Regions from separate parts of the Mycolicibacterium aurum genome, predicted to be linked through region 1. Evidence: predicted binding sites of a transcription regulator. Region 1 holds the regulator's gene; the other holds the start of a gene.
The links. The regulator LexA, encoded in region 1, represses DNA repair genes until DNA is damaged. The targets are predictions, from matches to a motif close to CGAACANNTGTTCG.
Positions count from the first base shown of each region.

Region 2: the regulator LexA is predicted to act here: its motif matches at 9,908-9,921, upstream of EL337_RS21600 (HNH endonuclease signature motif containing protein).

Region 1 is NZ_LR134356.1:2,349,750-2,364,795, forward strand. Features, by position in the region: gene EL337_RS11220 (DUF349 domain-containing protein) at 1-76, opposite strand, end outside; gene EL337_RS11225 (DMT family transporter) at 264-1,151, shown strand; gene EL337_RS11230 (class III extradiol ring-cleavage dioxygenase family protein) at 1,162-1,851, shown strand; gene miaA (tRNA (adenosine(37)-N6)-dimethylallyltransferase MiaA) at 1,857-2,771, shown strand; gene dapF (diaminopimelate epimerase) at 2,776-3,648, shown strand; gene hflX (GTPase HflX) at 3,694-5,103, shown strand; gene EL337_RS11250 (DEAD/DEAH box helicase) at 5,327-6,658, shown strand; gene EL337_RS11255 (molybdopterin-dependent oxidoreductase) at 6,631-8,919, opposite strand; gene EL337_RS11260 (acyl-CoA dehydrogenase family protein) at 9,030-10,202, shown strand; gene EL337_RS11265 (sunset domain-containing protein) at 10,388-12,511, shown strand; gene lexA (transcriptional repressor LexA) at 12,542-13,240, opposite strand; gene EL337_RS11275 (hypothetical protein) at 13,475-13,942, shown strand; gene nrdR (transcriptional regulator NrdR) at 14,105-14,569, shown strand; gene EL337_RS11285 (PhzF family protein) at 14,579-15,046, opposite strand, start outside.
Region 2 is NZ_LR134356.1:4,607,046-4,622,091, reverse strand. Features, by position in the region: gene ychF (redox-regulated ATPase YchF) at 1-554, shown strand, start outside; gene EL337_RS21655 (class I SAM-dependent methyltransferase) at 581-1,183, opposite strand; gene EL337_RS21650 (TetR/AcrR family transcriptional regulator) at 1,276-1,824, opposite strand; gene EL337_RS21645 (cytochrome P450) at 2,012-3,232, shown strand; gene EL337_RS21640 (DUF4344 domain-containing metallopeptidase) at 3,364-4,224, shown strand; gene EL337_RS21635 (nitroreductase family deazaflavin-dependent oxidoreductase) at 4,247-4,741, opposite strand; gene EL337_RS21630 (hypothetical protein) at 4,786-5,022, opposite strand; gene EL337_RS21625 (hypothetical protein) at 5,148-5,648, shown strand; gene EL337_RS21620 (SRPBCC family protein) at 5,651-6,118, shown strand; gene EL337_RS21615 (hypothetical protein) at 6,154-6,726, opposite strand; gene EL337_RS21610 (guanylate cyclase) at 6,829-7,503, opposite strand; gene EL337_RS28785 (hypothetical protein) at 7,546-7,707, shown strand; gene EL337_RS21605 (adenylate/guanylate cyclase domain-containing protein) at 7,674-8,483, opposite strand; gene EL337_RS21600 (HNH endonuclease signature motif containing protein) at 8,575-9,903, opposite strand; gene EL337_RS21595 (aminotransferase) at 10,035-12,974, opposite strand; gene EL337_RS21590 (alpha/beta fold hydrolase) at 13,031-13,891, opposite strand; gene EL337_RS21585 (TetR/AcrR family transcriptional regulator) at 13,993-14,598, shown strand; gene EL337_RS21580 (VOC family protein) at 14,690-15,046, shown strand, end outside.

The sequences.
Region 1 (15,046 bases):
CGGGTCCGGACTCCGTGTCCTGCCCGGCGACCTGCTGGCCGGCTTCGTGGGATCCGCCCGGTTCGGTGATCGTCATGTCGGTTACCTCGTGTCCTCCGCGCGGTTGCCCGCGCACCTGCCGCGCAGCGCGACGCCTACAGCTGTCTCGAACAGTGTCGATGGTGTGTCTTCAGGCTATTGAAACAGGTTGCCCGGCGCTGCGCCCACGCCTTCGGCATCGCCGGTGCCTAGGCTCTGTGCGAAAACACTCCGAGAGGGAGCCGATGGCGAAAGCGGATATCGCCGCACTGCTTGCCCTCGCCGCCGCGTTCTTCATCGCGGTCGGTGATGTCATCCATCAGCGTTCGGCCCATGAGGTGACCGACGATTCGGTCAGCCATCTGCAGCTTTTCCTCGCGCTGCTCAAGGACCGCCGGTGGTGGCTGGGCAGCGGTGTCGCCGCCGCAGGCTTCGCGCTGCAGGCTGCGGCGCTCGGGCTGGGGTCGGTGCTGTTGGTGCAGGCGCTGCTGGTCACGTCGCTGCTGTTCGCGCTGCCGTTCAATGCCTGGCTGTCGCACCGGCGCGTCACCCGCTGGGAGTGGGTGTGGGCCGCCCTGCTCGCCGCGGCGGTGGCGGTGATCGTCACGATCGGCAACCCCACCGAGGGTTCGTCCCGCGCATCCGTGGACACGTGGCTCTGGGTGGCCGCGGTGCTCGGGCCGGTGCTTGCCCTGTGCGTGATCGGCTCCCGGGTGTGGTCGGGGGCGGTCAGCGCGATGTTGATGGCGGTGGTCTCGGGTGCGCTGTGGGGTCTGTTTGCCGTGCTGACCAAGGCCGTGGTGCATCGCCTCGACGTGACCAGCCTGGCCGGCGTACTGGAGCTGGTGCGCACGCCGGAGCTGTATGCGTGGGCGATAGTGGCGGTGCTGGGCACCTCGACGCAGCAGGCGTCGTTCCGCGCCGGGTCACTGACGGCGTCACTGCCGACGATGACGGTGACCGAGCCGATGGTGGCCTGCGCGCTGGGCGTCGTGGTGCTCGGCGAGGCGCTGCGTCCGGGAGAAGCCGGCTGGGTCACGCTGATCGTCGCGGTGGTCGTCATGGTGGTGGCGACGGCGGCGCTGGCACGCGGGGAGGCGGCGACGCGGGAGCCGGCGGGCGCGGGAGGCTAGTTTTGATCGCGTGCTGAGCGCCATCGCCATCGTCCCGTCCGCTCCGGTGATGGTCCCCGAGCTCGCCTCCGCCGCGGCCGCCGAGACCGCGGAACTGCGGGCCGCCGCGATGACCGCGGCCGCGAACCTGCCGTTGCGCTGGATCGCCGTCGGCACCGCACCCACCGACGGCGTCTACGGTGCTGCCTCGGCAGGCACCTTCGCCGGCTACGGGGTCGACGTCGCGGTGGGGCTGTCCGCGGCGTCCCGGGGGGCCCAGCCGGTCGCCATGCCGCTGTGCGTGCTGATCGCTGCCTGGCTGCGCGGCGTCGCCGCGCCGCGGGCCGGCATCGAGGCGCACGTCTACCGTGCCGATCAGGACGCCGGTCAGGCCGTCGCGCTCGGGGCACAGCTGCGCGCGCAGATCGACACCGCCGGCGACGACGTCGGCGTGCTCGTCGTCGCCGACGGGGCCAACACGCTCACGGCCGCGGCTCCGGGGGGCTACGACCCGCAGTCACTGCCGATCCAGGCCGCGCTCGACGACGCGTTGGCCGCCGGCGACACCGACGCGCTGGCCCGGGTGCCCGACACTGTGGTCGGGCGGGTCGCCTACCAGGTGCTGGCCGGGCTGGCCGGCCCCGGACCGCGCTCGGCCGACGAGCTCTACCGCGGGGCTCCGTACGGCGTCGGCTACTTCGTCGGCGCCTGGACCCCATGACGACGATCCGGCCGCTGGCCATCGTCGGCCCGACCGGCACCGGCAAATCCGAACTCGCGCTGGCCGTCGCCGACGCCCTCAGCGCCGAGATCGCCGTCGAGGTCGTCAACGCCGACGCCATGCAGCTCTACCGCGGCATGGACATCGGCACCGCGAAGCTCACGGTGGCCGAACGCCGCGGGATCGCGCACCACCAGCTCGATGTTCTCGACGTCACAGAAACCGCGACGGTGGCCCGTTACCAGCAGGCCGCGGCGGCCGATGTGGAGGCGATCACCGCCCGGGGGGCGTTACCGGTCATCGTCGGCGGGTCCATGCTGTACCTCCAATCGCTGCTCGACGAGTGGTCGTTCCCCGCCACCGACCCGCAGGTGCGGGCCCGCTGGGAGCAGCGCCTGGCCGAGGTCGGCGTCGCCGCGTTGCACGGAGAGCTGGCCGGTGTCGACCCGGTGGCGGCCGCTTCGATCCTGCCCACGGACGGCAGGCGCATCGTGCGGGCGCTGGAGGTGGTGGAGCTGACGGGCCAGCCGTTCGCGGCGTCGGCGCCCAGCATCGGAACGCCGCGGTGGAACTCGGTCATCATCGGATTAGATTGGGAGACAGCACTTCTCGACGAGAGGCTGCGGCGAAGAACCGACACGATGTTCGAACGCGGATTGATCGACGAGGTCGTCTCGTTACGCGGCCTCGGCCTGCGCGACGGTGTCACCGCCGCGCGTGCGCTGGGTTATGCCCAGGTGCTCGCCGACCTGGATGCCGGCGGCGACGGCACCGCCGCGCGGGAGCCGACCTTCGTCGGCACCCGCAGGTACGTCCGCAGGCAGCGGTCCTGGTTCCGCCGCGATCACCGCATCGCCTGGCTCGACGGCGCCGCCCCCGGAAACGTCGACGAGGCGCTGCGCCACTGGCACGTATCCTGACCAGGTGAAGTTCGCCAAGGGGCACGGCACGCAGAACGATTTCGTGCTGCTGCCCGACCTGTCCGCCGAGTTGGCGCTCACGCCGGCCGCGGTGACCGCGCTGTGCGACCGCCGACGAGGGCTGGGCGCCGACGGGCTGCTGCGGGTGACCACCGCGGGCGCCGCGCTGGCCGCAGGCGTCTTCGAGCGGCTCCCGGAGGGCGTCGCCGAGGACGACTGGTACATGGACTACCGCAACTCCGATGGCTCGATCGCCCAGATGTGCGGTAACGGGGTACGGGTGTTCGCCCACTATCTGCGCGCCACCGGGCTGGAGTCGCGCGCCGAGTTCGTCGTCGGCTCGCTGGCCGGCCCGCGGCCGGTGGTCCTGCACCAGGTGAACCGGACCACTGCAGACGTCACCGTCGAGATGGGCAAGACCAGCCAGTTCGGGGCGGGCACCGCGACGGTCGGCGGACGCACCTTCACCGGCCTGGCGGTGGACGTCGGCAACCCGCACCTGGCCTGCGTTGACGCCGCCCTGACCGAGGACGCGCTGGCCGGGCTGGATGTGGCAGCGCCGGTGCAGTTCGATGCGGCGCAGTTTCCCGACGGCGTCAACATCGAGGTGGTGACCGCGCCGTGTGAAGGCGTGGTGTCGATGCGGGTGCACGAACGCGGCGTGGGGGAGACCCGGTCGTGTGGCACCGGCACCGTGGCCGCGGCCGTCGCCGCGTTGGCGCATCAAGGGGCTCGGACCGGGGAACTTCGGGTGCGCATTCCGGGCGGAGAGGTCGTGGTGGTCGTCACCGACGCCACCAGCTATCTGCGCGGGCCGTCGGTCCTGGTCGCGCACGGCGACCTCGCCGAGGAATGGTGGGCGGCCCAGCATCGTTAATAGAAGTGCATGTTCACTGACATTCGTGCGAATCTTGATTCGCCTATGACGTATCCCGAATCTCCCAACAAGATCCCCAGCACCGGCGAGCTCGCGCTCGAAGACCGCGTCGCGCTGCGCCGCGTCTCCGGACTGTCGACCGAACTGGCCGACGTCTCCGAGGTTGAGTACCGCCAGCTGCGCCTGGAGCGCGTGGTGCTGGTCGGTGTCTGGACCGACGGCACCGCGGCCGACGCCGACGCCAGCATGGCCGAGCTCGCCGCACTGGCCGAGACGGCCGGCTCGGAGGTGCTCGAAGGGTTGATCCAGCGCCGCGACAAGCCCGACCCGTCGACGTTCATCGGCTCGGGAAAGGCCCAGGAATTGCGCGAAGTGGTGCTGGCCACCGGTGCCGACACCGTCATCTGCGACGGCGAACTGAGCCCCGCGCAGCTCAACGCGCTGGAAAAGGCCGTCAAGGTCAAGGTCATCGACCGGACCGCGCTGATCCTCGACATCTTCGCCCAGCACGCCACCAGCCGTGAAGGTAAGGCCCAGGTGGCCTACGCCCAGATGGAATACATGCTGCCCCGGCTGCGCGGCTGGGGTGAGTCGATGTCACGCCAGGGTGGCGGCGCCGGCGGTAGCGGTGGCGGCGTGGGTACGCGTGGACCCGGTGAGACCAAGATCGAAACCGATCGACGCCGAATCCGTGAGCGGATGGCAAAGCTGCGCCGCGAAATTCGAGACATGAAGCAGGTCCGTGACACCCAGCGGAGTCGCCGGCTGGCCAGCGATGCACCGTCGGTGGCCATCGTCGGATATACCAACGCCGGCAAGTCCAGCCTGCTCAATGCGCTCACCGGCGCCGGGGTGCTGGTCGAGAACGCGCTGTTCGCCACGCTTGAGCCGACCACTCGCCGTGGCGAGCTCTCCGACGGCCGCGAATTCGTGCTCACCGACACCGTAGGGTTCGTGCGCCATCTGCCGACTCAACTCGTCGAGGCGTTCCGCTCCACGCTGGAGGAGGTCGTCGACGCCGAGCTGTTGGTGCACGTGGTCGACGGCTCGGACGCGAACCCGTTGGCACAGATCAACGCGGTACGACAGGTGGTCAACGACGTCGTCGCCGAACGTGACCGGCCTTCTGCGCCAGAATTGTTGGTAGTCAACAAGATCGACGCTGCAGACGAGCTGGCGCTGGCGCACTTGCGGCGCGCGCTACCCGACGCGGTGTTCGTGTCTGCCCATACGGGTGAGGGATTGGCGCGTCTGCAGTCGCGGATGGCGGAGATGATCGCGCCGCGCGACACTGTGGTTGACGTCACAATCCCTTACAGCCGAGGCGATCTGGTCAACCGTGTGCACGCAGAGGGGCGGATCGATTCCGTCGAGCACATGGAGGCCGGGACCAGGTTCAAGGCGCGGGTGCCGATTGCGCTGGCGGCCGCGCTGGACGGCTTCGCAACGTACTGAACTGGACGAATGCGCCGCATACGGCGTCGTCCGGTAGGATCAAGATCGACGTCGACTGCGGATGGCCCAGAGTAGGTAACCGCCCCAGAGAACGCCGACGAACACCATCAGTTCTATCGAGTGGCGACAACGCCACTGTGTGCGCACTCCGCTGGACGATCTCCGTCCCGGCTGTCGGGCACACGCTCCCCGATAAGACCGGAAAAGACAGGAAGACTTCCACATGACTGCACCATCCTTCGCCGACCTCGGCGTGCCCGCATCGCTGGTGAGCGTGCTCGCCGAGCGCGGCATCGCCGAACCGTTCCCGATCCAGGCGGCCACCCTGCCCGACGCGCTCTCCGGGCGCGACGTGCTCGGTCGCGGGAAGACCGGCAGCGGAAAGACTCTCGCGTTCGCCATTCCTCTGGTCGCCGGGCTCACCGGCGGCAAGCGCCAGCCGTCCCGCCCCGCGGGGCTGGTGCTGGCACCCACCCGTGAATTGGCCACGCAGATCACCACGGCCATGGAACCGCTGGCCACTGCCGCGGGTCTTCGCGTCACCACGATCTACGGCGGCGTTTCGCAGAGCCGTCAGGTCGCGGCGCTGCGATCGGGCGTCGACATCGTCGTCGCCTGCCCCGGCCGCCTCGAAGATCTGATGCGGCAGAAGCTGATCAGCCTCGATCAGGTGATCATCACCGTGCTCGACGAGGCCGATCACATGGCCGACCTCGGCTTCCTGCCCGGTGTCACCCGGATCCTTGCCGCGACCCCGGCCGGCGGCCAGCGCCTGCTGTTCTCGGCGACACTGGACAACGGCGTCGACAAGCTGGTCAAGCGGTTCTTGAACAACCCGGTGCTGCACTCGGTGGTCGAGGCCGCCGACGCGCCCGTGCAGATGACCCACCACGTGTTCCACGTCCGCGGCGTGCAGGAGAAGAAAGACCTCGTGCACCTGCTGGCTTCGGGTACCGGCCGCCGGATCCTGTTCATGCGCACCAAGCATCAGGCCCGCAAGCTGGCCAAGCAGCTCACCGACTCCGGTGTGCCCTCGGTCGACCTGCACGGCAACCTGTCTCAGCCGGCCCGCGAGAGGAACCTCGCCGCGTTCGCCAGCGGTGAAGCGCGCGTGCTGGTGGCCACCGACATCGCCGCACGCGGTGTGCACGTCGACGACGTCGAGTTGGTGGTGCACGTCGATCCTCCGATGGAGCACAAGGCATACCTGCACCGGTCCGGTCGCACCGCCCGCGCGGGCAGCGACGGCGACGTGGTCACCGTCGTGCTTCCCGAGCAGCGCAAGGACACTCAGCAGTTGCTGCGTAAAGCCGGTATCACCGTGCGCCCCAGCGACGTTCACGCCGACTCGGTCGAGGTGAAGAACCTCGTCGGCGAGATCGCCCCGTTGCGTGCGACGGCTCCGAAGTCTGCACCCGCGCCCAGGCCCGCCGGAAAGCGGCCGGAGCACAGCTCCGGGCAGCAACGGCGCGGTGGTCCGTCCCGCGGCGCCGGCGCTCCCCGACGCCGCAGGCCGCGCAACCCCGCTCAGCGCGGAGCGAGCACCGGCGGTTGATGAGCGCGCACCGGCGGTAGCACGCCGGTGTACTTCTCGACCTGTACTAGTACGTGGGCGCCGGTGCATCCGTGCGCCAGCGACGAGGTGCCGACATCCTCGGTGAGGACGTTGGGGTTTCCGTGCGCGCACATGGAGTCCGGATCCGACGGGTCGACCGGATCGAACCATGCTCCGGTCGAGAGCTGTACGACGCTGGGCCTGACCCGATCGTCGACCACCACGCCGGCCAGGCACGCGCCCCGATCGTTGAACACCCGCACCACGTCGCCGTTGTCGAGCCCGCGCTCGCCGGCATCGTCGGGATGCATCCGGATCGGTTCTCGCCCGGCCACCTTGGACTGCATGCTGGTGGCGCCGCCGTCGAGTTGACTGTGCAGCCGGCTCGCCGGCTGGTTCGCCAGCAGGTGTAACGGAAAACGACCGGCCCGTGGGCCGCCGAGCCATTCGTCCGGCTCGTACCACCGCGGATGTCCTGCGCAGTCCGTGTATCCGAAACCGTCGATGTCGGCGGAGAAGATCTCGATCAACCCGCTGGGCGTACCGAGCCGGTGGCCGTGCGGATCGGCGCGGAAGTCGGCGAGCAGGGTGAGGCCGTCGTCGGTCGGCAGCCGCAACCGGCCCGCACGCCAGAACTCGGCGAACGAGGGAACGTCGAAATCCAATGTGGTCGACCAGTTCTCGTAGAGATGCGCCAACCACTCCCGGGAGCTGCGGCCTTCGGTGAACGCGTCCCCGAACCCGAGCCGCTCGGCCAGCATGGCGAACGTGTCGTAGTCGTCGCGGGCCTGCGCGTACGGCTCGGTGAGCTTCGGCATCGCCATCAGCAGGGGGTCGTTGCGCGACCCCGAGAGGTCGTCGCGTTCGGCGAATGTCGTCGACGGCACCACGATGTCGGCGTGCTTGGCCATGGCCGTCCAGTACGGCTCGTGCACCACGACGGTGTCCGGTCTGCCCAGCGCCCGCCGCAGTCGGGGCAGGTTCTGGTGATGGTGGAACGGATTGCCGCCCGCCCAGTAGACCAGCTTGATGTCGGGGTAGGTGAGCCGAAGCCCGTTGTAGTCGAACGGCTCCCCGGGATGAAGAAGCATGTCGCTGATGGCCGCGACCGGTATGAAGGACCGCACCGGGTTGATTCCCTGGGGTAGCCGGGGCAGGGTGCACTTCACCGGTGCCAGTCCCGGCTCGTTCATCGACCCGTATCCGTGGCCGAATCCGCCTCCGGGCAGGCCGATCTGGCCGAGCATGGCGGCCAGTGTCAGCCCCATCCACGGCGCCTGCTCACCGTGGCGGGTGCGCTGCAGCGACCAGCTGACGGTGACGATCGTGCGATTCGACGCCATCCGCCGGGCGAGGGCCGTGAGTTCGCCTGCGTCCAGGCCGCAGATGGGCGCGGCCCACTGCGGAGATTTCGGCACCCCGTCATCGGTACCGAGCAGATAGCGCTCGAAACGCTCGTAGCCGGTGCAATGGCTGGCGAGGAAGTCAAGGTCGGCCAGCGATTCGGTGGCCAGCACGTAGGCCAACGCCAGCATGATCGCCACGTCGGTGCCGGGCACGGGGGCGTGCCAGTCGCATTCGCCGTCGAGGTCGTCCCGCAGTGGCGAGATCGACACGAGGCGACCTCCCTTGGCGCGGAAGCGGTTCAGCGCGTCGCGGGCAGGATGGGCCGTGGTGCCGCCGTGATTGACCCCGGTGTTCTTCAGCGCCACGCCGCCGAAACACACCATCAGGTCGGTGTGTTCGACGATGACGTCCCACTGTGTCGACCTTTTGAACAGGTCGTCGTGGGTGCCCACCACTCGCGGCATGATCACGCCCGTGGCCCCGAGGCTGTAGGAATGCCGCGAGAAGGTGAATCCGCCGAGGCAGTTCAGGAATCGGTGGATTTGACTCTGCGCGTGGTGGAACCGACCCGCGCTGGACCACCCGTAGGAGCCGCCGTAGATCGCCTCGTTGCCGTACGCGTCGACGACCCGACGCAGTTCGTCGCCCAGGATCTCGGCGAGTTCGTCCCAGCTCACGGCGACGAAGTCGTCGGCGCCGCGGCGCGAACTCGGCCCCGGTCCCTCCTTGAGCCAGCCGCGCCGCACCGCCGGGGTGGTGACCCGCGAGATGTGCCGCACGGAACCGGGCAGATTGCCCAGCGCAGATGACGGATCAGCGTCGCCGGCGAGGGGGCGGACCGACGCGATATCGCCGGATGCGACTGTGGCGGTGAAGGCTCCCCAGTGCGTCAAGCTGGTCTGAGGTGCGGCCACGGCCGTCAGTCTAATGCGACGCAAACGTCACATTCTGCTCGCCCAACCATCCGGTTGGATGGGGTACCTTGGGCGCTAACAATCCGTACCAACGACGACGGGGATTCTCCATGGGTGCAGAGGCCAAGCCGGTCATCGCCTACCAGCGCACACTGTTCGAACCCGAGCACGACATGTTCCGGGAGTCGTTCCGCACGTTCCTCGAGCGCGAGGTCGCGCCGCACCACGAGAAGTGGGAGAAGGACAAGCTCGTCGACCGCGACGTGTGGTTGGCGGCGGGCAAGCAGGGATTTCTGGGCATGGCCGTCCCCGAGCAGTACGGCGGCGGTGGTGTCGAGGATTTCCGCTACAACACGGTGATCACCGAGGAGGTGACGGCCGGCCGCTACAGCGGGCTGGGTTTCAGCCTGCACAACGATGTCGTTGCGCCGTACCTGATCCGGTTGGGCACCGAGGAGCAGAAGCAGCGCTGGTTGCCGAAGTTCTGTAGTGGCGAACTGATTTCCGCCATCGCGATGACCGAACCGGGCACCGGTAGTGATCTGCAGGGCATCAAAGCGCGCGCGGTCAAGGAGGGCGACCACTACATCCTCAACGGCTCCAAGACGTTCATCACCAACGGGATTCACTCTGACCTGGTGATCGTGGTGGCCCAGACCGACCCCGACAAGGGCGCACTCGGCTTCTCACTTCTGGTCGTCGAACGCGGCATGGAGGGATTCGAACGCGGCCGCAAACTCGACAAGATCGGCCTCGACGCGCAGGACACGGCTGAGCTGTCGTTCACCGACGTCAAGGTGCCCGCGGAGAATCTCCTCGGTGAGGAGGGCCAGGGCTTCATCTACCTGATGCAGAATCTGCCCCAGGAACGGATCAGCATCGCGATCATGGCCGCGGCGGCCATGGAGGCCGTCCTCGAGGACACTCTGCAGTACGCCAAGGAGCGCAAGGCTTTCGGCAGACCCATCGGCAGCCAGCAGAACAGCCGTTTCCTGCTCGCCGAACTGTCCACCGAGGCCACCGTGGTGCGGATGATGGTCGACGAGTTCATCAAGCTGCATCTTGACGACAACCTCACCGCGGAGCAGGCCGCGATGGCCAAGTGGTACTCGACCGAGAAGCAGGTCCATCTCGTGGACCGCTGCCTGCAGCTGCACGGCGGCTACGGCTACATGCGCGAATACTCGGTTGCGCGGGCCTATCTCGATGCGAGGGTGCAGACCATCTACGGCGGCACCACGGAGATCATGAAGGAGATCATCGGGCGCAGCCTGGGCGTTTAGCACGTACCGGACCCGTGGATCCGGTGGTCGGACGGGCGCGATCAGTGCATATTTCTTTGCGACGAATTCGGCGAGGTGACTTGGTTATCGACGTTCGCTGAAGCAAAGTGAACGGACGCGGTAACTTTCTCAGCATTTTGCAAAGGATGTGCATGAGAAACAGTCACCGACCGCGGGGAGGAAGAATGAGCCGGCAGCCCATGCTGCGCCTACGTACGGTCGGTCGCTTGACGATCGGGTTGCTGGGGGTCGCCACAGCGCTGCTGCTGGCCCCTTCCGCGACGGCGCAACCCGAGGTCGACGCGAACAACGCCATCACCGCCGCGTGGCAGGCCGGCGGAGGTGACACCGGCCCGCTGGGCCCGCGGCTGGGCGATGTGTACCCGGTGGGCGAGGGTTTCGCCCAGAATTTCGCGTCCGGCAAGATGTTCTTCACCCCGGCCACCGGCGCCCACTCCATGCAGGGCGCGATCCTGGAGAAGTACGAGTCCGCCGGCGGCGCCGCCGACAGCGACCTGGGTTTCCCCAAAATCGACGAGGGTCCCGGCCGTGCGCCGGACAGCCGCAACAGCACGTTCAGTGCCCCCGACAACCCCGTCATCTTCTGGACCCCTGCGACGGGTGCCCGCGTGGTGCGCGGGCCCATCAACGCGGCATGGGACAAATTGGGCGGATCCTCGGGAGTGCTTGGGGTGCCTGCCGAGGATGAGACCTACGACGGCTCGACGGTGAGTCAGAAGTTCACCGGTGGGCAGCTCACCTACGACTCGCGCACCAAGACCTTCACCACGGTGCCACCCGAGCTGGCCGGTCAGCTGACCGATCTGGCTGTGCCCGACGACCCTGTCGCGGCGATCAACGCGGCCCGCCGGGCGGCCGGAGGCCCGTTGGGGCCGCTCGGTGCCGCCGAGGGGGAGCCGTACGAGATCGGCGACAGCGGCATGGGTCAGGACTTCGTCAACGGCAGCATCTTCTACAGCCCGGACACCGGCGCCAACGTCGTCACCGGGCAGGTGTTGGCCAAGTACAAGAGTGTCGGCGGCCCCGAAGGCGACCTCGGCTTCCCGATCTCCAGCGAGCAGGACGGCGGACTGGCGCCCGCGAGCCGGCTCAGCACCTTCGCCGCCGACGACAAGCCGGTGATCTTCTGGACCCCTGACCACGGCGCGGTGATCGTGCGCGGGGCGATCAACGCCGCATGGGAGAAGCTCGGCGGCGCGACCGGGGAACTCGGCGCACCGGTGGCTGATCAGACCCAGGACGGCGAGGTGATCACCCAGCGTTTCAGTGGTGGTTCCATCTCCTGGGACTCGGCGGCGCAGAAGTTCAGCACGGAGCCGGCCGGACTCTCTGCGCAGCTGGTCGGCCTCGAGGTGCCCGGCGCGCAGGCGCCGCAGGCTCCGCCGGCGTCGGCGCAGTCCTCGGAGAACCCCGAGAATTCCGGACTCAAGTGGACGTGGTGGTGGCTGTTGGCCATCGTGCCGATCCTGCTGCTCGCCGGGCTGGTCGCCTTCGCGGTACTGCGCAGCCGCGCTCGCGGCGACCGTGCCGACGACACCTTCTCTGTTCCCGGACAGGACTACGACGCGCGCGACTATGAGCCCGAGTCGGCCGACGTGGGTGCGCAGGGCGTCCCCGACGACGGGGGCGACAGGGAGGATTCTCTGTTCGGGGACCGTTATGCCCGGGAAGGCCTGGGCTCGTTGGCGTCCGCGACTCCGGCCTCACCGCCTGCCGAGCAGTACACCCCGGAGCCGATGAGTTTCTGGGGCGCCCCTGCGTCACCCGAACCCGAAGCTGAGTCGCCCGATCAGCCAGAATTCGATCATCAGCAGGACGTCGAGCAGGAAGATCCGGACTCTGTCGACACGGCTCCGACGCGCGTGCTGACGGCGACCGAGGTGCCCACGCAGACCGACGGCGTGGGCACCGAGGCCGACGATCTGGCCGACGGCGTCGACGACGGGGCTGATGATCTGGGCGACGACTGGGACGACGGTGTGCCTGCCGAGCCGGAGCCACTGGTGGCCCCGGCCGTGGTGGACCCGGGGGAGCCGGCGCGCGATTCAATGACCGACACGGGGCGGCACGCGCGTATCGACATCGACGAGCCGATACCTCTTGGCACCGCGTTGCACATGCCCTACGACGACCCGACGGAGATGCCCGAGGGCTATCCCGTCAAGGCCGATACGAAAACCGGCCTGTACTGGACACCGGACAACGCCGACTACGCCGAGGCGCCCGTCGAAATCTGGTTCGCCAGTGAGGAAATCGCGCGCACCAACGGATTCATCCGCGGCGAGTGATCTGGCCCGGGCCGCCCGGAGGGCGTCCGGTCAGATCTTGCGGATGACGGTGACGACCTTGCCGAGCACGGCGGCCTCGTTGCCGGGGATGGGGTCGAACGCCGGGTTGTGTGGCATCAGCCAGACCTGACCCTTGGTGCGTTTGAACGTCTTCACGGTGGCTTCGCCATCGATCATCGCAGCGACGATGTCGCCGTTGTCGGCGACGCTCTGCTGGCGGATGACAACCCAGTCACCGTCGCAGATCGCCGCGTCGATCATCGATTCGCCGACCACCTTCAGCAGGAACAGCGACCCCTCGCCGACGAGCTCGCGCGGCAGCGGGAAGACATCTTCGACGGCTTCCTCGGCCAGGATGGGGCCACCGGCGGCGATCCTGCCCAGCACCGGCACGAAGGTGGGCTCCGGCAGCGAATCCGACCCGGCGACGTCGGTGGTCACCACGGGTGTCGCCATCTCGTCGGATCCGCGGACGTCGACCGCGCGGGGACGGTTGGGGTCGCGACGGAGGTAGCCCTTGCGCTCCAGGGTGCGCAATTGGTGGGCGACCGACGAGGTCGACGTCAGCCCGACGGCATCACCGATCTCCCGGATGCTCGGCGGGTAGCCGCGGCTCGTCACAGAGGTGCGGATGACGTCGAGGATGGTGCGCTGACGTTCGGTCAGACCCGTGTCTCGGCGCCGTGTCGGTCCTGCGCCGTCCGTGCTGTCACTGATGTCGTCGCTCATGAGCCCGAATGTAACCCGCGTCGCGTCAATAATCAAACATGTGTTCGAGGCGTGTCGGTGTCCGCTCGGGCGCCGCCCGGCCCCGGGCGCCGGCCGTCATCGGCCCTCGGTTTCTTGTCGGTGGGCTGCGTTAGCGTTCGCAACAGTTCGATCACATGTTCTATTCATCGAACACTTGATCGACTACTGTTCGAACACAGAAGCGAACGACCGCCCGGACCGAAAGGCAGACAGATGACCATTCTCGACGATCGTGAGACCTGGAACGAGTTCGAGCGCGCCCCCCGCCTGCAGGTGGGCGACGGTCGCGTGCGTGCTGTGCCCACGGCGCGCAGGGCGCGTTCACGCCGGCCCGCTGGTGCGCCGATGCGCCACCGCGGAACCGGTGTGCTGGTGTCGCGGGCGTCTCATCGCCGACCCATCACGCCGGCCACCACGGTGCTGCTCGCGCTCGTCGCCGCGGCGATCACGTTGTGGCTGGGCCTGGTCGGGCAGTTCGGTGGCGTGGTCGGCACCGAAGCCCAGATCCCGGGCCGCCTCGCGGTCGTCCAGGTGCACAGCGGTGAGTCGCTGCAGCACGTCGCGCAGCGCGTGGCGCCCGACGCCCCGGTCGCCGAGGTGGTCGAGCGCATTCGCGAGCTGAACAAGCTGGAGTCGGTGGCGCTGGACGCGGGGCAGACGCTCATCGCGCCGGTCGCCTGACCTCCATCGCCGCAGTATCAAACCGTCTGCTGCTCAAGCGTTCCGAGGACCGATCTGATGAGGTATGCATCGTGTGGACCGGCGGTCGGCCGTCCCCGGGTGGCGCAGGTAGGCTCGATGGCGTTCGAGGCGGTTGCCTGTCGGTGCGGCGAAGGAGCGGTGATGCACTGTCCGTTCTGTCGTCACCCCGATTCGCGTGTGGTCGATTCGCGCGAGGCGGACGAAGGCCAGGCGATCCGCAGGCGCAGGTCGTGCCCCGAATGCGGGCGCCGCTTCACCACCGTGGAAACCGCGGTCCTCGCGGTGGTCAAGCGCAGTGGCGTCACCGAGCCGTTCAGCCGTGAGAAGGTCATCCGCGGTGTGCGCCGTTCGTGCCAGGGACGCCAGGTCGACGACGACGCGCTGAACCTGCTGGCTCAGCAGGTCGAGGACGCCGTTCGCGCCACCGGTTCCCCGGAAGTGCCCAGCCACGAGGTGGGTCTGGCGATTCTCGGGCCGCTGCGTGAACTCGACGAGGTGGCCTATCTCCGCTTCGCCTCGGTGTACCGGTCGTTCTCGTCGGCCGAGGACTTCGAGCGGGAAATACAGGCCCTGCGTGCCCACCGCGAGATTCCGGCCCAGAGCTGAGCCGTCGGTTCAGTCGATCTGCCGCTGACCGTCGTCCACCACCCGCCCGGCCACCCGCACCCACCCGTCGGCGCTCCACGTGGTCTCGATGACCGAACCCTGTCCCTGCACGATCGTCAGGTCGCGGCTGAGGTACTCGGTGATCCGTACCGCTGCCGCCCCGGTCGCCTCGTCCTCGCGGATTCCGAGATGAGGAGCGAACATCCGGGACCTGATGGTGCCCGCTTCCCGGTCGATCCAGGTCCACAGGTAGTGCTCGGTCTCGGCGGCGTAGTCGTCGGGGTCGGCGTCGGCCAACTCGTCCAACGAACCGATGTCGTAGATCGAGAACGACGGGGCCCACTCGGCGCGGGCGCTCACCGCGGTCATGTCCCCGTCGTAGGCGACCTGCACCAAGCCCGCGGGCACCTGAAGCGTCTTGATGGGCGTCCCGCGGTCCTTGAGCCACCACGATCCACCCACGGTAGGGTGCCCCGC
Region 2 (15,046 bases), 2.3 Mb from region 1:
GCAAGACCCTGTTCTCGGCCGGGGTCGATGTGACGCTGCTGCGCGAGCTCAACCTGATGACCTCCAAGCCGTTCCTCTACGTGTTCAACGCCGACGAATCGGTGCTCACCGACGAGGCGCGCGTGGCCGCGCTCCGCGAGCTGGTGGCCCCCGCCGACGCGGTGTTCCTGGACGCGAAGATCGAGGCGGAGCTGCAGGAGCTCGACGAGGAGTCGGCCGCCGAGCTTCTCGAGTCGATCGGCCAGACCGAAAAGGGTCTTGATGCGTTGGCGCGCGCAGGTTTTCATACGCTGAAGCTGCAGACCTACCTGACGGCGGGTCCGAAGGAGGCCCGCGCCTGGACAATTCACCAGGGCGACACCGCGCCGAAGGCGGCAGGGGTGATCCACTCCGATTTCGAGAAGGGTTTCATCAAAGCCGAGATCGTGTCCTTCGAGGATCTGCTGGAAGCCGGATCGATGGCCGCTGCCAAGGCCGCGGGCAAGGTCCGGATGGAAGGCAAGGACTACGTGATGGCCGACGGTGACGTAGTGGAGTTCCGCTTCAACGTGTAGTGGGATTCCGCTTCAACGTCTCGATGTCATTGGGCGCGCAGGGCGAGAGCGGCGTGCGGTCGGACTTGATCCGTCCCCCGTCGTCGCAGGCGATCTACCTCCACGAATCCCGCCGCCGACACGGTCTCTGACATTTCTTCGATGGGCCAGCGATATGCGGTTGTGACCTTGTGCTCGAAAGGCTCGACGTCCTCACCTTCGAAGAAACCGATCACGAGAGTTCCGTTGTCGGACAACGTCGTATGGAATGTGCGGAGAACCTCTGCGAGGGTGCTCGGTTCGTAGTGGATCAGGGAATACCAAGCGAGAATCCCGCCTAAGGATCCCCCTGGCACATCGAGCGGGCACATCGAGTTGACGGCGAATTCGACTTCGGGCCAGTTCGCGCGGGCGCTCTCGATGAACGCTGGTACCAGGTCGATCCCCATCGCCTTGAGGCCGAGATCCGTCAAGAATCCGGTGAGGTGGCCGGGTCCGCAGCCGGCATCGAGAATCGTGCCATCACATCGCGCGAAGTTCCGTCCGAGGAATCGGAGATCGTCAGGATGGACATGAGTGACGGCGCCGAACATTCGTATGTAGGCATCGGACACCTCGGTGTACCGGCGCCTGACGACGAAGTCCGTCATGAAGCCGACTCTAGGCGGCGCGTCTGCTCATGACCCGTGGCGTTCATCGACTTTGAAATCTGATGAATTGCTTCAACGTGCAGAAGACCAGCTCACCGGTCGAACGCCGGTGACACGAACCGCTGCAATATGTCGGCCTCGGTTCGTTCATCGCCGACGGGGAAGTAGGCCATCGACATCACCACATGGACGATCCACAGTGCAGCCGCGGGGTCGTCGTCGGTGATTCCGCTGAGCTCGGCGGCCAGCGCACTCAGGACCGGTGAGGAGTGCAGGCCGCTCAACTCTGGTGCCGTGCTCGAACTCATCATCAGTCGCCGAATCGGATCGGACCGGATCTGCTGCAGTGCCACAGCGATGGCCTTGACCACCCGCGCAGAGCCGCTCAGGCCGGTGACCTCGCGCCGAACGGTGTCGGTGATGCCGGTCGCGATGCGGAGCAGCACGGCGTCGCGGATGTGGGACTTGCCACCGGCGTAGCGGTAGATGGTGGCCCTCGAACAGTGCACCCGCTCGGCCAAGGCGTCGATACTGAACGCGTCCAAGCCCTCTCGGAGCACCAGGTCGACAGCGGCGGCGTAGATGCGCTCAGCCGCTGCCTCCCGACGGTCCCCGCCCACTACCCAATCCTCGCGAACCACCTGTGCACTCCCTGCGCCGTCTCGGAACCATCTTCTCAGATCTGAGACGAATCCTGATTCCTATCTCACCGTTCGCGCAGGTCCGCAGCCACCGCTGAGACGACCGCGACTCGGTGCGCCAGTCGGCAGTCTCAACTTCGTCGTCACTGGTTGACCCCGTCGCGGATGATCCATCAGCGTGGACCACATGACACGGCTCAACGGTGCGCTCGGCATCGCGTTGTTCGATGACGAGTACATCCAGGACCCGTATCCGCTGTACGAGCGTCTGCACGCAGAAGGGCGGGTCCACCGCATCGGTGATTCGGACTTCTATGCGGTGACCGGATGGGACACCGTGAATGAGGCGGTGACACGGTGCGATGACTTCTCCTCGAATCTGACGGCGACCATGATGCGTGACGCCGATGGCGCGGTGGTCCCGTTCCCGATGGGAGAACTCGGCGGTCCGACGCAGGCACTCGCCACTGCCGATGATCCCGCGCACGCCGTGCACCGCAAGGCGCTGATACCTCAGTTGGCAGCCAAGCGGATACGGGCCGCTGAGCCGTTCATCTCCGAGACGTGTACCAGCATCTGGGAAACCGGCGTTCGGGGTGGGCGCATCGAATGGATGGGCGCGATGGCCAACCGCCTGCCCATGATGATCGTGGGACGTATCATCGGAGTTCCCGACGAGGACATCGACAAGATCGTTCGGTGGGGTTACGCCGCTACACAATTCGTGGAGGGACTGGTCACCCAAGAACAACTCGGCGACGCCGGTGTCGCGGTCATGGAACTCAGCGGGTACATCACCGCGCAGTTCGAGCGCGCCACCGCCGACCCTCAGGGCGACCTGGTCGGCGACCTCGCCACGGCATGCGCCTCAGGTGAGTTGGACCCGATCGCCGCACAGGTCATGATGATCACGCTGTTCAGCGCGGGAGGTGAGTCCACTGCTTCGCTGATCGGTTCGGCGGCATGGATTCTGGCCAACCACCCGGCAATCCAGCACGAGGTGCGGGAGCAGCCGGAGTTGCTCGGCGCATTCCTGGAGGAAGTGCTGCGCTACGAGCCGCCGTTTCGCGGTCACTATCGACACGTCGTTCGTGACACCGAACTGGGCGGGGTGGCATTGCCGGCCGGCTCGCGTCTGCTGCTCCTGTGGGGCGCGGCCAATCGCGATCCCGCGCACTTCGATGAGCCCGGCCAGTTCCGGCTCGACCGGCCCGCCGGGAAAGGTCACATCAGTTTCGGGAGGGGGGCGCACTTCTGTGTCGGTGCCTCTTTGGCGCGATTGGAGGCCACGGTCGTGCTCCGGCAGTTGCTGGAGCGCACCACACTGGTTCGGGCCGCCGAGACGGGACGCTGGCTGCCCAGCCTCCTGGTGCGTCGCCTCGACTATCTGGAACTAGCAGTCACCTAGGGCGTGGAGTCCCGCCTCACCGTGCGATCCCCTGACGACGATGGTCTCGGCAAACCGGGTGGGCGAAGGCGCCGTATGTCATCATCATGCTGGTCCCGACCGGGGGGCGCGAGGTGCGGGGGAGGAACGTCGTGATCGCTTGGCGCGCGGGTGGGGTGTTCGCGGCGGCACTGCTACTCGCCGGGTGTGGCAGCGCGCCGGAGCAAAATAGCTCTGCGCCAACGCAATCGGAGACAGCTACCGCAACGGCGACGGATGCGCCTGCCGTGGACGAGGCGACCGACGAAGGCGAGATGACCGCCGCCTACGAGGCGGCGTCCACCTCGGAGGCGGAGAACGGTCGCCGACTGATGGAGGATGCGGAGCTTCTCCAGGGTCTCGCTGCATCGGTCAACGAGACGTTCAATCTGCCGTCTGACGTTCGGCTGCTGGGGCAACAATGCGGCGACCCCAACGCGTTCTGGGATCCCAGCGAGCAGGCGGTGGTTCTCTGTTACGAGGACGCCGATTTCGCCGAGAACGTCTTCGCCGAAAACGGGGATCCCGACCCCGTGGACGCTGCGCTCAACGCCGAGATCGGCAGTTTCTATCATGAGCTCGGGCACATGCTGATCGACCTCTACGACCTTCCGATCACAGGCAGGGAAGAAGACGTGGCCGACCAACTCGCTGCGTTCGTGTTGCTGTCAGAGGATGACAACGGCACGGTCGATCCTGAGTCGGTGAAAGTGGTCCGTGATTTCGCCGGCGAGTTCCGCGCCTTCGCCGAGCAGGAGGGCGAGGTCGGCGAATCGCAATTCGCCGGCGGTCATTCGCTCAACCAGACCCGGATGTACAACCTTCTGTGCTGGGCGTACGGCGCCGACCCCGAGGGCAACGCCGGCATGGTCGACAACGGTGAACTACCGCAGGACCGCGCCGAACTGTGCGAAGACGAGTACGCCAAGATGCAGTACGGCTGGGCGACGCTGCTGGATCCGTACGTGAAGTGAACCGGCTACCCTCGGCGCATATCTAGCGCGGCGTCAGCCGGAATATCGGGATCTGGCGTCCGGTGTTCGCCGTCTGGTCGCGATAGTCGCCGTAACCGGCATAGACCCGCTCGGCGAGCTCGTACAGCCGCCGGTACTCCTCGGCATCGGTCACCTGGGTTGCGGTGAACGGTTCCTGGCCGAACGTGCAGTCCGGGTTGGCCTTCAGGTTGTAGTACCACTGCGGGTGCTTGCTGCCGCCGAAGTTGGACGCGACCAGGATCACGTCGGAGCCGTCGTGGAAGTACGTGAGCTGAACCTCGCGGGGCTGGCCTGTCTTGGCGCCGGTTGTGCGCAGCGGTGCGTTGACGATGGGCCCCATGTTCACCCGTCCGCTGGTGAGGCGGAACAGCAGCGGATCGGTGCGGCGGGCCACGTGGCGGGCGAGGAACTGCCCCACACGGGAGCGTCCGAAACGGACGCCCTGCTCGTATCGGGATCCCCGTCTTCTGTGGGGGTCGACATAGCGCAACGGCATGGACGCAACCTACCTTGACCGGGTCGGCCGCCCGGCAGGCGTGGTCACCGCCCGATCGGCCGCGGCAGGCGATGGCGTGCGATCGCGGGAAACCGCCGTCGGACGGTGCGCTCAAGCCTGCCGGCCGCCACCAGTGCGATGAAGCCGACGGCCTGCCTGCCCAGCGCGGCCCGGCTGGTGCGTTGCCGCCACGACGGAGTCCTCTGACCTGCACGACGACCGAGGACGTAGCCGATGCACAACGCCGCCACCAGGGCCGCAAAAACGCCGAGCGCCGTCACCAGGTCGAGCTTTCACGCTAGTTGTCGCAAAGAGGTAACAAACGAGATACACCTCGTCTTTGCACGTTGAAGTATTGTGTCAACACAGCGAGGTGCGCGGAGAGCGACGATTCTGAGGTGTGTGGATGACTGAAGGTCTTACTGGTTCCGGCGATGATCAATTGCCCGACGAGGAAACCTCTTCAGTGCGCTATCTGCATCCTCAGTACTCTGCGCCAAGGACCCATCACTACAACGAACTGCTCTCGCGCCTGGTCGGCTACCCGCTGCAGTCGGTTCATTTCAGCGCCAGCGATGTCCAGTTCGGTTTCGGGTCCACCGAGTCGCCCGACGTTCCCGTCCTCACCTGCGAGGTGATGCCGGTGGTGGTCACGCCGGGCGGCCCCATCGCCGACGGACAAGTGGGCTACGCCGACGCCATGCGGTCCCTGATCGGTGACGACGTGGTCGCCACCGCTGAGGCGCCCGGCGAGGGCCTGCGCATCGAGTTCGCGGAGCGCGCCTTGGAATTGCGTCCGACTGTCGCAGAGGTGGTCAGTCCGGTGATCGCGCTGCTGTCCGATTTCGGAGACGGCCGGTCGATGAGCTGGCTTCCCGGCGGCGAGGCCTTCGAGTACCTGCGCTAGGTATGGGACGCACCGACACCGCATCCCGGATTGTCGACGCATCGCCCGAGCGCGTGTTCGCCGCTTTTGTCGACCCGGAGGCACTCGTCCAGTGGCTGCCGCCATCAGGGATGACCGGCCGGTTCGACCATTTCGAAGCCCGAGCGGGTGGCTCCTATCGGATGATCCTGACCTATGTCGACGACCCGGTGGGAAGCGCCAAGTCGTCCGCCGATACCGACGTCGTCGAGGGGCGGTTCACCGAGATCGTGCCGGGCCGCCGCGTTGTGCAGGAGAATGTGTTCGACTCCGGCGACCCCGCGTTTTCGGGAACGATGATCATGTCCTGGACGGCGCTCCCGGTTGCGGGTGGCACCCGCGTCGACATCCGCGCTGACGATGTCCCTGTCGGAATCTCACCGGATGACCATGTCGCCGGGATGAACTCATCACTGGACAATCTCGCTCGTTACCTCGCCACCCAGTCATAGCGCGACGTCGTCGCTGTCTGGGTCGGAACCTCTGGTCAACCAGCCCGGTACTCGACAACAGAGTCACGGCTCTGCAGGGACTCACCGGAGATCACGACCAACTCCGTCGGAGAGAGGCGGTAGGTCGTGCCGGCGTTGCGCGCCTCGAACCCCGCGGAGATCGGCCGTACGTCGTCGAGTTCCAGTGATGCCCCGTCATGTAGGCGCATTCCCTGATACTGGTAGTTCCCGTCCGCGTTCTGGCACACCACCATCGCCGACCGCTCGGTGCGGGCGATCGCTACGGCACGCTGACTGGAGTCGCAGCGTGCAGTGGAGTCGACGAAACCGCTGGCATCCATCGCGAGGGCCGGTGTCCGTGGCTGCGGCGGGGCGGGTTTCGGCTCGGCTGCAGCAGGCGCGGAAACCCACTGAGAAACGGTATCCGGTTGAGCGGGAATGGATTGCACCTGCGGAACCTGGTCGCCGTCGGAGTCAAGCATCACGAACACCACGCCGAGTGTGGCGATCGACGCGACGACGATGGAGATCGCTGATGTCCTGGCGCTGAACAGGCCGCGCGCCGGCTGTTCATCTGCCGGGGCTGTGTCGTCCGTCGATCTCGGCATTCCTGCGCTCCCTCGGGTGCCGATGGGTCTGCTGAGACTCAGCAAAGCACCTTGACGTGCGAAAATGCGCGATATCGTTCGGCGTTTCGCGCAAGGATCGGGCTAGAGGTGCACGGCGATTTCATCGCCGAGTTGGTACGTCTCGGTCAACGGCAAGGTGTCGCCGCTCCAGAACTTGCCGGGGTCGAACCAGTTGTAATGCTTCTCGGTCTCCAGCAGGCCCATCTCTTCGTAGGCGATGGCGACGGTCTCGGCGCAGTAGGCGGTCTCCAGACTGGTCTTGGTCTTCTCCTTGCGACGCTCAACTGATTGCCGAACCTTTTTGTGGACGAACGGAATTCCGCGAGTGAAGTCGGCGGCGTTCGGGAGCCGGCCCCGCATCCAACGTCCGGTCAACCGCGCCGTGGACGGGAACGGCGTGCCGTCCATCCGGGCGATCACCCGGAGCAGGCGATCCTCCTGGTCGCGGCTGGCATACGGCGTGAGCTGACGCAGCCAGCAGCGCTGGTCGTAGCTGTTGATCCACCGTTCGACGGCCTGTCGCAGGTCGTTGAGCTGCACCCCGCGGTGGTTCGTGCCCGTCCACAGGTCCAGCAGTTTGTCGCCGAGTTCGGCGTGCCAGATCAGCGGAGGCATGTCGTCGATCGCGACGGTCATCCCAACGTGGTTCACGGGGCTGTTGGTCATCGACTGGATGGCCCGATCCGGCCCCGAGTGCCCGCGAAACAGCCAGATATCGCCCGTTCGGGTTTCGTCCAGCGCGCGTTGTAGAGACACGGTGCTTGGATTCACCCCCGCAGCTTATGCAGACTGATGGGCATGCGTGGGATCTGGAAGTGGGTCGGGCTAGCCGGTGTCGCCGGCGTCGTCGCAGGTGGAGCGCTGGTGGCGCGTGATCAGCGGCGCCGCAACGCCTACACCCCGGACGACATCCGAGCGCGCCTGCATCAACGGCTCGACGAGGCCGAACGCACCGGGTAGAGCGTGTGCGAGCCGGAGAAACCCTTGAGCTCGGCCTCCCGCTCGTCGTCGAAGGCGATGTCCTCGCACTCGGCGGAGCTCTCGACGGCCTCGCACACCGCTGCGCTGACCAGGATCTCACCGCCGTCGGCCTGTGCGGCCACCCGTGCGGCCATCGCCACGTTGCGGCCGAAGAGGTCGTCGCCGCGCAGCACCGATTTTCCGGTGTGGATGCCGATCCGAACGCGAATGCCGTTGGGCTGCTTGTCCAGTGAGCGTTGGATGTCGATGCCGCACCGCACCGCCTGCTCCGGGCGGGTGAACGCCACCATGAAACCGTCGCCCTGGCTCTTGACCACATAGCCGTCGTGCTTGTCGACGAACCTTCGGACCGATCTGTCGTGCTTCCCGATCAGCCTGACGTACGCGCGATCTCCGATGCGTTCGTTGAGGGCGGTGGACTCCTCGATGTCGGAGAACATGATCGCCACCCGACCGCCGGGCGCCAGCCTCGCCAGGTCGGGCCGCTCGACCTCGGCCCAGTCGGCGAGCTCCTCGATCGAGGACCGTACCGCTGCGCCGAAGCCATCGCGCCGCAGGATGTTGGCGGTCTCCCACACTGTCTTGACGGCCCTGGTTCCGCCGGAGACCAGCATCTGCCGGGTGTCGAGGCGGCGGCGCAGTTCGTCGGCCTCCTCCTGCGCGGTCTTCAGTCGCCGTGACTGCACCGCCAGTGCCACAGCCAGGCCGGCGGTCACCACCGCCAGCAGGCACAGCACGATCAGCGTTCCGGTCACCGGTCCAGTATTGGATGCTGGTGGCGTGACGCTCGCCAAGGCCCCTTGGTTCGCGAGTCGTTTCACGCACGACGGTGGTGTGCGCGTCGCCCTAGGGCCCGTCATCGTCTTCGGGCAGGAGGTAGCGCTCGGGGTGGTGGTAGCCGTTGACGCGGTCTTGGCTTGTGTCGAGGTCGGGTGGTGGGTGCCATTCGGTCTGGTTCTTCTTGTTTTTGCGGGTGCGCCAGCCGGTGGTGTCGAGCATGCGGTGGTCTTGGGGGCAGGCCAGGGTCATGTCGTCGACGTTGGTTTGTCCGCCGTCGGTCCAGTCGGTGACGGCGTGGTGGGCTTGGCACCAGTAGCCGGGTGCGGTGCAGCCGGGGCGGGTGCAGCCGCGGTCGCGGGCGTGCAGCACGATGCGCTGCGCCGCGGAGGCGAGCCGTTTCGTGCGGGCTAGATACAGCGATTGGCCGGTGTGTTTGTCGTAGATGTACAGGTAGTGATGCGCGCGGGCGGCCATGCGGATCAGGTCGGGCATCGGGAGTAGGGAGCCGCCGCCGGTGACCGCGACCCCGGCGCCTTTTTCCAACTCCTGCAAGGTGGTGGACACGATCACGGTGACGGGGAGGCCGTTGTGGGTGCCGAGTTCTCCGGATTCCAGCGCTCGGCGGCCGATCGCGAGGAAGGCGTCGTGGTGGCGTTGGGCAGCGGTACGAACATCGGGGCCCGGGCTGTCGGGGTTGTTGTGGCCGGGGGCGGCTTCTTTGGCGAAGATTGCGTCCCAGATGGCCAGGGCTTCGGCGGTCATCCAGCCCGAGATGGCGGCGGTTCCGTCGGGCTGCTGTGGCCCGACTCGCACGCCGCGCTTGGCGGCCCGCTCCCGTTCGCGCTCCTCGGGTGCGGGTCCGTCCTGATCGATACACGCCAGCAACCGTCTGGCGGCGGCATCGAGGTTGTCGGGATCCAGCCCTGCCGCAAGCTCGGCCAGCTGAGCGTCGGCGGCGGCGCGGGTGTCGACATCGACCCAGGACGGCAACGCTTTGTGGAAGCGCTCGATGACCTCAAGATGCTCGACATCGAGTTCCCCGCGGGCTTGGATGGCAGCGGTGGATTCCCACAGCGGCGGCAACGGCTCGCCGGTGAAGCTCCGGCGTGGGCCCAGCACCTTGGCCCGGGCAATGCGGCGTTTGGCCTCGGCGCTGGTGATCCGCAGCGCTGTCGTCAGGACTGCAGGCCAGGTTTTCTCGCCCAACCGGCACGGCTCGGTCTCGGCGGTCAGGCGCGCCAGCGCGCGGTGCTCCAGCGCGGGCACCGCGCGCACCACCGCACTCACCTGTGCCAGCAGGCTGATCAGTTCGCGGTGGGACAGCTCGTCGCAGGCCGTCGACAGCACCGCCAGCTGCTCACCGATGGTCGCGACCGCCTCCGACACCCCATCCATACATCGAACACTAGTTCGACACACCGACACACCCTGTGACACCAGGGCATCCCCGTGACCACAGAAACCCAAGTGACAGAAGAAAATTCAGAGATCTGCCGCGTAACCTGACAACGGCTGCGTCGGCGGGTCTACCAGCCTTCGGTGAGTACGCGGTCGAGCGTGTCGACATAGAAGTCCGCAGCTTCCACGTCCAGACACAGCGGCGGCTTCGTCTTGAGGATGTTCGAGTGATCGCCGGTCGGCTGAATGATGACGCCGAGATCGAGCATGCGCTCACAGATGGCTGACGTCTCCTCCGGCGCGGGTTCCAAAGTGGTTGGATCGCGGACCATCTCGACGCCGAGGTACAGACCGAAGCCGTGCACCGTGCCAACCAGCGGGTGCCGGTCACGGAGCTGCTCCAACCTGGATTTGAGGTGGCCGCCGACGTGTAGGGCGTTCTCCTGCAAGCCTTCATCGCGGAGCACATCCAGCACGGCCATTCCGATCGCGCATGACAGCGGACTGCCGCCGGTCGACGAGAAGAAGTAACCCTGGCTGGAGAACGCCTCCGCGACCGCGCGGCTGGTGATCACCGCGCCGAGTGGATATCCGTTGCCCACCGACTTCGCCACCGACACGATGTCGGGCACAGCGCCCTGCTGCTGGAACCCCCAGAACCACTGGCCCAGACGGCCGTAGCCGACCTGCACCTCGTCGGAGATCGCCAGCCCGCCTCCCGCGCGTACCGCGGCGTAGACCTGCCGCAGATAGTCGTCGGGGAGCGCCATGCCGCCTGCGTTGCCGTACACGCTTTCGCAGATGAACGCGGCCGGCGGACGGCCGTCGGCGACCAGCGCTTGGATCTGGTGCACCGCATCGGCGGCGTACCGCACGGCGTCGGCCCCGCGGTACTTGCCGCGGAAGCTGTTCGGGGACTCCACGGTGTGCACCCAATCAGGGCGGGTGGCAACCGCATTCGGGTTGTCGGCGGTCGATGTCGACACGGCATCGGTGCCATACGTCCACCCGTGGTAGGCCTCGCGCATGGCCACCACGTCGCGTCGCCCGGTGGCTGCGGTCGCCAGACGTATCGCCAGGTCGCTGGCCTCGGACCCGGAGTTGACGAGGAACACGGTGTCCAGCGGTTCGGGCAGCAGTCCCGCCAACCGCTCGCTGAACTCGACGACGGACTGGTAGTTGAATCGCGAATTCGTGTTGAGCTTGCGCAACTGGCGCGACGCGGTGTCGGCGATCCGCGGGTGCGCATGCCCGAGCACCGTGACGTTGTTGACCATGTCGAGGTAACTGCGACCCTGCGTCGACATCAGGAAATGCCTTCGGCCACGCTCGATCTGGGGCGGGGTGCGGTAGTAGAACTCCTGCACGGGCGCGAAACTGGCGTCCCGTCGAGCCAACAGATCGCCGCCGGCGTCCCGCACCAGCGGCGCCAGTCCGAGCACGGGCCGGGGATCTCTGGCGCACGCCAGCCACCCCGGCGCCACCTCGGCGCCGACGAAGTGCGGTGCGACGGGTGCGCCTGCGGGCCGCACGCTGAGACCGATGCGCTGGTGGGCCAGGGCGCGCCCCACCACATCGCCTGCGCGTACCGCCCCACTCACAGATTCTGTCGCGCCCCTCAGCGTCAGCTCGAAGTCCTCGCCGCGCAACGTGATCGATCCGGTGCCTTCCGTCACCTCACCGTCCCACGGCGCGGCGAGGTCGGTGTCGGTGGCGACCCACAGGTCGATGCCGGTGGCAACGACATCGGGGGAGTCCTGGCTCAGTCGCGGAGCTCGGCACAGCCTCGCCTCCCCGAACCGGGTGACCACCAGGGAGGCGCCGCTGCGCAGTGCGGCCGTGGCGGATTCGCCCTCCACATCTGCGGGCAGCACGCCGGAGTCGTCGAAGGCGTCGTCGTAGAGATCTGAGGTGGTGGACAGATCCAGCGTCACCACCGCCGACCTGGGGACCGCCATCAGCTGTGACTGCACCGGTACCGCGGCGGCCGGTTCCGAGAGCCCGAGCGCGGCTTTGATCACCGCCGTCATCACGTCGACCGGAATCGATGTGGCGAGTTCGAACATCCGCCTCTCGTCGTCCGATTGCTCGGTGACGTAGTCGTTGTCGGGATCGAGGACGGCCTGCTGAGCGCCGCTGACGATCAGCACCGCCGTGCGCAGGACCAGCAGCGGCCACAGTGCCTCGGCCTCGGCGCCCGAGAGCGGACGCACGGCATGGAACGCCTGGATCGCCGGCAGGACCGACGTCACCCGGGCGCCGACATGTCCCAGTACCGACGACGCCGTGATGGCGAGCTCGGACACCGCCCAGGTATGGGACAGGTCGCCGAAGTCGATGACACCGTCGGGGTGTCGCGCGCCGTCTTCGGACACCACCACGTTGGCATCGGTCAGGTCGATGTGGGCGGCCTGCTGTGGCAATTGCTCATCGAGCGGCGCGATGCGCGCCCACGCCTCTCGGGCCGCCGTCTCCAGCCGGGGGCGCAGCTCGTGGTCGCTGACGTGATGGCTGAGCTCGTCGACCACATCCATTCCGAAACGCAGATCCCACTGCAGGATTCGGTCCAGGCCGGGATGGCGGAAGTCGGCCAGCGCGCGGCTCACCCGCCCGGCGACGTCGCCGAGCCCGGCGATCGACTCCGGTGTCAGGTAGCCGGTCTGCAACAGGGTTCCCCCCGGCAAGTACTTCAGCAGCCGGACGTATGCCGTCCCGTCCACCAAACCTGCCACCGCCGTGCACTTCTCGCCGTCGGAGTTCAGTAGCGGCACTGCCACACGCAACGTGGGTTCGGCGTCGGAGATCAGTTGTGCGGCGGCGTCCTGCGCGGCGAGCTCCGTCGCGGTGAAGGCCGGGTTTGCGACCTTGAGGACACCGAGGACCGTGCCGTCGGCGTCGTGCACGGTGAAGTTCTTGTCCTGCTGGCTGCCCAGCGAGGTGACGCGTGCGGTCAACCCGTAGTAGGTGGACAGGATGTCCTGTGCCTGTGCCTCGGTGACCTGAGGTGCGGGGAGCTCACGTTGCTCCAGGAAGTTGAAGCCCGCCGTGGAATCGGTGCCCATGGTCATCTGTCCCCCTGTCCTACGGGCGGGAGGTGCCCCCACTTCGCGCGGCCGCTCATCGGTCACCGCAGCACGAACCGGGCGACGACATCGGAGAAAGCATCGTTGTCGTCGCCGGCGGCCGTGTGCCCCGCCCCGGACAGCTCGGCGAACTCGGCGTGGGGGACTTTGGCCAGAAAGTCCTGCACCGCTTCCTCACTCACCACATCGGAGAGCTTGCCGCGAATCAGCAGGATCGGGATGGTCAGTTCGATGGCGGCCTGCTCCAGTGCCTCGACCCGCACGAACGGATCCTCGGTCGGTTTGGTCAGGAACGCCGGATCCCAGTGCCAGTACCAGCGGCCGTCACGGTGGCGCAGGTTCTTCTTGAGGCCCTCTGGGCTGCGGGGCTTGGTCCGGTGCGGCAGATAGGCGGCGACGGCGTCGGCCGCCTGCTCCAACGAGTCGAAGCCGTGGACGTGGCTGAACATGAAGTCGCGGATCCTGGCGCTGCCGTCCTTCTCGTACCGCGGCACCACGTCGACCAGGACGAGCTGGCTCACGACGTCGGGTCCGGCCTCTCTGGCCGCCAGGATCCCGGTCAACCCACCCATGCTGGCGCCGATCAGCACCGTCGGGCGCCCGATCTGGTGCAGGACCGCGAGGGTGTCGGCGCACAGCGCCTCGACGGTGTAGGTGGCCTCGGGCGAGCGGTCGCTGTCGCCGTGCCCGCGGCTGTCGAGCGCGACCACGTGCAGGCCCTGCGCAGCCAGGATCTGGCCGGTCTTCTTCCAGGAAAACCGATTCTGACCGCCGCCGTGCAGCATCAGCACCGAGGGAGAGCTCGAATCGGAGGCCCCGCCGTTCCATTCGTCGGCGACGAGCGCGAGATCGTCTGTGCCACGAAAGGTCACGGTCTTCGGTTCGCTGCGGGTAGTGCTCACAGGCGTCCTTTCGGCTGGCCCCGGGCAGATTACGTTACCGAGGGCCCAGTTGCGGCAATCCGGGGACCCGGGGGAGTGCTCAGTCCCTAATATTGACGGCTGTGCAGCCTGGAGCGGACCGCGACGACGAGCGTCGCCGCATCATCGAGGCTGCCTACCGCTGCCTGCTGGCGCAACGCGCCGGACCCGTCCCGATGTCGGCGATCCTGAGCAGCGCCGGCCTGTCGAGCAGGGCGTTCTATCGCCACTTCGTCTCCAAGGACGACCTGTTCCTGGCGCTGCTCCACCAGGCGGGCGCGGTGCTCGTCGCCCACGTGAACGGCGTCGCCGAGGCCGCGGTGGGCACCCCGGTCGAGCAGCTCGCCGACTGGATCGGCGAGATGTTCGACTCGATCGTCGACCCGGAACAGCTCAGGCAGCTCACCGTCATCGACTGCGACCAGGTTCGGGCGGCCAAGGGCTACCGCGAGATGCGGGAACGGTTGCACGTGGAACGGGAACGGTCGCTGACCGAAATCCTGCGCCGGGGTCACGACGACGGTTCGTTCCCGCTGGTCGATCCGGAGCCCGACGCCGTGGCCATCAATGCTGTCGTCAGCCGGGTGATGGCTCATCAGAATGCGCACGACGTGCAGTCGGTGAAGCAGGCGCAGGCCCGGGTGCTGGATTTCGCGCTGCGGGCGGTGGGTGCGGTGACGCCGACGTAGCTCGTCGATGAGTTTCCTTACCTCACGGGGTCTTCTTCGGTGCCGAGGTGATCGGCGACAACCGAGGACATCCGACGAGTAAGGACCCCCGATGCCCACCATCACACCGTCGTTGTGGTTCGACAACGACCTCGAAGAGGCGATGGCCTACTACCTGGCGATCTTCCCGAACTCGTCGATCGAGACCATCGAGCGCTACACCGACGCGGGGCCGGGGACCCCGGGCGACGTGGTGTCGGCGACGTTCACGCTCGACGGGCAGCGCTTCACCGGGATAAACGGCGGGGCGGTGTTCGCGTTCACGGAGGCGGTCTCGTTCGTCATCGACTGCCGTGATCAGGCCGAAGTCGACTACTACTGGGATCGCCTGGTCGCCGGAGGCCAGGAGTCGCAGTGTGGCTGGCTCAAGGACCGGTACGGGCTCAGTTGGCAGGTTGTGCCACGTCGG